DNA from 2 places in the Luteipulveratus halotolerans genome. Region 2 is predicted to be linked to the other one. Evidence: riboswitches for the same ligand, from Rfam matches in the RefSeq annotation. Region 2 holds a riboswitch; the other holds the start of a gene.
What was found. Region 2 has a riboswitch for S-adenosylmethionine ahead of VV01_RS05845 (aminotransferase class V-fold PLP-dependent enzyme). Riboswitches for the same ligand answer to the same signal wherever they lie in the genome.
Positions count from the first base shown of each region.

Region 1: linked by a shared signal. The riboswitch ahead of VV01_RS13630 (amino acid ABC transporter permease) and the one ahead of VV01_RS05845 (aminotransferase class V-fold PLP-dependent enzyme) in region 2 are both predicted to bind S-adenosylmethionine.

Region 1 covers NZ_LAIR01000002.1:2,710,381-2,713,357, forward strand. Annotated here, with positions in the region: gene VV01_RS13620 (DUF4307 domain-containing protein) at 148-513, shown strand; gene greA (transcription elongation factor GreA) at 682-1,176, shown strand; SAM riboswitch class IV at 1,298-1,409, shown strand; gene VV01_RS13630 (amino acid ABC transporter permease) at 1,633-2,610, shown strand; gene VV01_RS13635 (amino acid ABC transporter ATP-binding protein) at 2,607-2,977, shown strand, end outside.
Region 2 covers NZ_LAIR01000002.1:1,105,796-1,108,772, reverse strand. Annotated here, with positions in the region: gene VV01_RS05850 (DNA translocase FtsK) at 1-1,460, opposite strand, end outside; SAM riboswitch class IV at 1,631-1,743, shown strand; gene VV01_RS05845 (aminotransferase class V-fold PLP-dependent enzyme) at 1,760-2,977, shown strand, end outside.

The DNA of each region.
Region 1 (2,977 bases), 1.6 Mb from region 2:
CAGTGACGTCGTCATGCGGCTCCCGCCCGGTCAGGGCAGCAGCCGCACCTCCCGCTCGCCCGGTCACGAGCAGGACAACAACGCCTCCTATCCTCTCACTCGGGTCCCGCGCCAGACCGCCTGGCCACCCGAGCACGAGGAGCAGCCGTGGCCATCTCCCGCCCAGCGCCCGGTGAGGGCAAGTGGTGGGTCCTCGGCACGATCGGCGTCCTGCTGGGCGTCGTGCTCGCGACCTGGTGGGGTGTGTCGGCCACCCAGGGTGTGTCGTGGAACGACGCGGGCAACAAGGTGGTCTCCGACCGGTCGGTGCAGGTCCGCTTCGACGTCACGGCCGACACCAGCAAGGGCGTCACGTGCAAGGTGAAGGCCCTCGCCGTCGACCACTCGGTGGTCGGGTCCAAGCAGGTCACCTACCCGCCGAGCAAGCACAGCTCCACGCGCTACGTCGAGACGATCGCGACGACCCAGCGCGCGACCACCGCGACCGTCGACTCCTGCGACTACACGCCCTGAGCGACCACGCTTCGGAGTGGCTTTGGCCACAGAAGTTGCTACACTCGTAGGTTCACCGAGGGTCTGGGATCGACTTCGCGAGGCGAAGCGACCCGGGCCTCGTTGTTTGGCCGCCGACCGTTTCGGGGGTGTGCGGCCAGACCCCGTACCCATGCAAGGAGAACCATCGTGACCGACACCGCCAGTGCATCGGCGAGCTTCCTGACGCAGGAGGCCTACGACCGCCTCAAGGCCGAGCTCGAGCAGCTGTCTGGCGAGGGCCGCACCGAGATCGCCAAGCGCATCGAGGCGGCTCGCGAGGAGGGCGACCTCAAGGAGAACGGCGGCTACCACGCGGCCAAGGAGGAGCAGGGCAAGATGGAGGCCCGCATCCGCCAGCTCACCGAGCTGCTGCGCAACGCCACCGTCGGCCAGGCCCCCAAGGACGACGGCATCGTCGAGCCCGGCATGGTCGTGACCGTCGAGATGTTCGGCGGCGAGGAGAAGTTCCTGCTCGGCAGCCGGGAGATCGCCGGCGACTCCGACCTCGACGTCTACAGCGAGAAGTCGCCCCTCGGCGCCGCCATCAACGGCAAGAAGGTCGGCGACGAGACCTCCTACGAGGCGCCCAACGGCAAGACCATCGCGGTCAAGGTCATCGCGGCCACGCCGTACGCCGCCTGAGGCCCCCAGCACGACTCGAAGGCCCGGTCCCGCACCTCGCGGGACCGGGCCTTCTGCGTTGCGTCTCGTCACCCGAGACGCCAACTTGCCTGACTCTTATGCATTGCATAACTTTCACTTAGGTCTTGAGCTCCAGCGCACAGCCCCGGCTTGCTGGACAGCAACCCTCCACCGCGGTGGGGTGCTCCGGGTGACGACCTGGCCCGACCATCCGGTCGGCGCAAGCGCGGACTCTCCCCCGAGGGTCCTCCTCACCGAGGGAGCTCGACGATGACCGCTCACCACGGCTCACGTCTCTTCGCGGCGCACGCCCACCGGGCGGCGTACCGCCTGCACATCGACCTGATGCGCGTCTGCGCCGGGTCCTGCTGACCGCACGCCTTCACCTCGGGCCTCCGCCCGCCCACGCACCCACCTCTCGCTCCGCCTCACCGGACCGACCCCTGGGAGACAGCCATGTCCACGTCATCGACGCTGCCCGCACCCGCCACGCTCGACCCACCCGCACCCGACGCCCGCCCGGCCCTGCAGGTCGTGCCCCGCCGTCGGCCCTGGCGCTGGGTCGGCACCGCGCTCGTCGTCGTCCTGCTCGCGCAGCTGGTCAACGGCCTGGTGACCAACCCCGCCTGGGAGTGGTCGACCGTCGGGGACTACCTGTTCACCACCACGATCCTGCGTGCGCTGCTCACCACGATCCAGCTGACCGTGCTCGGCACCGTGCTCGGCTTCGCCCTCGGCGTCGTGCTCGCGGCGATGCGGCTGTCGGGCAGCGCGTTCCTGCAAGGGGTCGCCTGGACCTACGTCTGGGCGTTCCGCTCGATCCCGCTGATCGTGCAGCTGCTGTTCTGGTTCAACATCGCCTACCTCTACAAGCAGCTCAGCATCGGCGTGCCGTTCGGACCGGAGCTGTTCACCTTCAGCACCAGCAACGTCATCGGGGCGATGGGCGCAGCGGTGCTCGGCCTCGCCCTGCACCAGGCGGCGTACGCGGCCGAGATCATCCGGGGCGGCATCGCCTCCGTCGACCCCGGACAGCTGGAAGCCGCTGCGGCACTGGGGATTCCGCGCCGCAGGCAGTTCTTCAAGATCGTGCTCCCGCAGGCGATGCGCTCGATCCTGCCCAACGCCACCAACGAGGTGATCAGCCTCTTCAAGGGCACCTCGATCGTGTCGGTGCTGGCGATCCCCGAGCTCTTCTACCAGGTGCAGGTGATCTACGGACGGACCTCGCGCGTCGTACCCCTGCTCATCGTCGCCACCATCTGGTACGTCGTCCTCACGACCGCGTTGTCCATCGGGCAGTACTACCTGGAGCGGCACTACGCCAAGGGCAGCACCCGAGTCGTACCGCCAACACCGTTGCAGCGCTTACGTTCTCGCATCTCGGCCTGCCGCACTGATGCCGCCGCCGCACGTGGCGAGGTGACCCGATGAGCGCCGCCGAGGCCGTACGCCGGCCGGTCGTCGACGTCGACCACGTCACCAAGTCCTTCGGTGACCATGTCGTCCTTCGCGACATCTCGCTGAGCGTCGAGCAGGGCAGCGTCACCGTCGTGCTCGGTCCGTCCGGCTCGGGGAAGTCGACCCTGCTGCGCACGATCAATCATCTCGAGAAGGTCGACCGAGGACAGATCCACGTCGACGGCGACCTCATCGGCTATCGCCGTCAAGGCGATCGGTTGCACGAGCTGCGTGAGCGGGACGTGCTGCGTCAGCGTTCGCGGATCGGGTTCGTCTTCCAGGACTTCAACCTGTTCCCGCACCTCACGGTGCTGCAGAACGTCGCCGAGGCCCCCGTGTC
Region 2 (2,977 bases):
GGGATCGGGCTGAGGATGCGCACGTCGGCCGAGGCGACGGCGTACGCGATGTTCTTGGACAGCGCGGTGACCCGCTCGACCTTGGTGCCGGTGCCGAGCTCGACCTCGTAGCGGGTGACGGTCGGCCCACGGGTGAAGCCTGTGACCTGGGCGTCGACGCCGAACGACTCCAGCGTCTCGGTGAGCGCCTCGACCACCTTGTCGTTGGCCGCCGAGCGCGACTTGTGGGGCGTGCCCTGCTCGAGCAGCTGGCTCTCGGGCAGCGTGTAGGTGACGTCGCCCGCCAGCGCGAGCTGCTCGACCCGTTGCGGCAGCTGCTGGGTGGGCGGCGCCTCCAGGCCGCGGCTGGTCTGCTCGGCGAGCGCCCCGGGCTGGGGCTTGGGCAGCTTGCTGCCGCGCTTGGCGCGTTCGAGGGCCTCGGCCGCTGCACCGCCGCTCGTCGCGCCCTCGACCTCGTCGTGGTCGTAGACCTCGACGTCGTCGGCGGGTGCCTTCTCGCCCGGGCGCAGCGCGCGCCCGCTCTTGGTCCGTCGAGGGGCGACCTGGGCGGCCTGCTCGAACGCCTCGTCGCCGACGACGCTGTCGTCGTCCTCGGTCTTGGCCTTGCGGGTCGTACGCCGGCGCTTCTTGCCGTCGATGTCGGCGCCGTGGCGGTCGGCTGCGACGGCGTCGAGCTCGTCGTCGGTGCTGTCGGACTCGCTGTAGTAGAGGAGCCGGTCGCGGGCCTCACGCAGGCGGTAGCCGATCTGGTGGACCGGCGTCGCGGTGACGACCAGGAGGCCGAAGATCCCGAGCAGCAGCAGGATCGGCACGGTGCCCCACACGCGGACGCCGGCGACGAGCGGGCTCGAGGCGAGGTAGCCGATCATGCCGCCGGCCCGGTTGACCGCCTCGGTGCCCTCGGACGGCTCGGGCATGCCCTTGGCGAGGCTCGCCAGGCCGCACGCCGAGAACGCCAGCATGACCAGACCGATGATGATGCGGTTGGTGGGCTGGTGCCCCTTGGGCGAGCGCATCATGTGCACGCCGAGCAGCAGCAGGACCAGCGGAAGGGCGAAGCCGGCGACCCCGAAGGTGCCGGCCACGACCGAGTGGACGATGTCGCCGAAGCGGCCCGACAGGCCCCACCACTCACGGGCGGCGACCACGATCGCCAGCGCGATCAGCAGGAAGCCGATGCCGTCGCGGCGGTGCTCGGGCTCGAGGTCGCGCGCGGACGTGCCCACGCGTCGTGCGGCTCCACCGGCCACGTGTGCGACTCCCATCCAGGTGCCGCGCACGGCGCGCAGCGGCAGGGGCAGACCTCCACCCTGGGCCGGACGGCTGCCGCGAGCGGTCGCGGCACCCTTCTTGGCCGGTGGGCGGGTCGAGGTACGACGGCCTGAGGACTTCGGACGCGCCGACGTCGACCGGTTCCCGCTGGAGCCGGTCTTGGACGACGTGGACTGACGTGTGGCCACGCTCGCAGAGTAGTCGCGAACCCCATCAGACCCATAGGTCACACGCGGGGTGCGGCGGCTTTTCTCGGCCGGCGCGGCAGCCGGCGTGCGGCTCGGTGCGCTCTCAGATGTCAAGACTTGCTGCCCACGGGATGGACCCCCGGCGACGGCTGTGGCTATCGTCGGGGACAGGTCAAGAGTCTCAGCGACAAGCCCCGGCTGGCTGAGCGGCAACCCTCCATCGCGGTGGGGTGCTCCGGGTGACGACCCGGCCGACGGCATCCGCCCTCGGCAAGCGCGAACGTCCAAGGAGCGTCCCTGTGTCGACGGCACCCCACTCCCCCGCTGCCCCTGCGCCCCGCCTGAGCCTGGTTCGCCAGAGCCCGCGTCCTGCACCTCGGACGACCGGTGACCTGCCGCTCACCGTCGGCGCCGAGCTCGGCGTACCCACCATCCACCGCACGGTCGTCGACTTCGGCAACCTCGACCACGCGGCCACGACGCCGGCTCTGGTCGCCGTCACCGACGCCGTCGAGGCGGTCCAGCGGCGCTACGGCTCGGTCCACCGCGGTGCGGGATACACCAGCCGCCTCACGACCGACTGGTTCGAGCAGGCTCGCGGCGAGGTCGGCCAGTTCGTCGGAGCCCGGGCCGACGACGAGGTCGTCTTCACCCGCAACACCACCGACGCCCTGCGCCTGCTCGCGCACACGCTGCCGCCGCGCACCAACGTGCTGGTGTTCGAGTCCGCGCACCATGCGGCACTGCTCCCCTGGACCGTCGCCCGGACCACGCGCATCCCCGTGCCGACCAGCGCCGAGGAGTCCGTCACGCTGCTCGACGACGCCCTCGCGGCCCTCGATCCCGCTGAGCCCGCACTCGTGGTGATCACCGGCGCGTGCAACGTCACCGGCGACATCTGGCCGGTCGCCGACCTGGCCGCGGTCGCCCGCCGCTACGGCGCGCGGACGGTGCTCGATGCCGCGCAGCTGGCTCCGCATCGCCGGGTCGACATCAGCGAGCTCGACGTCGACTGGGTGGCCTTCTCGGGCCACAAGACCTACGCGCCCTACGGTGCGGGCGCGCTCGTCGGCCGCACCGACTGGCTCGACGCCTCCGAGCCCTACCTCCCCGCGGGCGGCGCCACCCACACGGTCTCGCACCAGCACACGCGCTGGCAGGAAGGCCCGGCGCGGCACGAGGGCGGTACGCCCAACGCCGTCGGTGCCATCGCCCTGGCCAGCGCCTGCGCGACGATCTCGGCCCATCGCGACGCGATCGAGGCTCACGAGGCCGAGCTGCTCGACGCGCTGCGCGCGGGCCTCACCGAGATCCCCGGCGTGACGCTGCACCACGTCCTCGGCCCGGCTGCCGACGGCGTGGGCGTCGCGACGTTCACCGTCGACGGGTACGCCCCGTCACTGGTGTCGCAGGTGCTCGCCGACGAGTACGGCCTGGCCGTGCGCGACGGACGGTTCTGCGCCCACCTGCTGTGCGAGACGTTGTTCGACGGCGACGGCACGGCGGTCCGGGCGAGT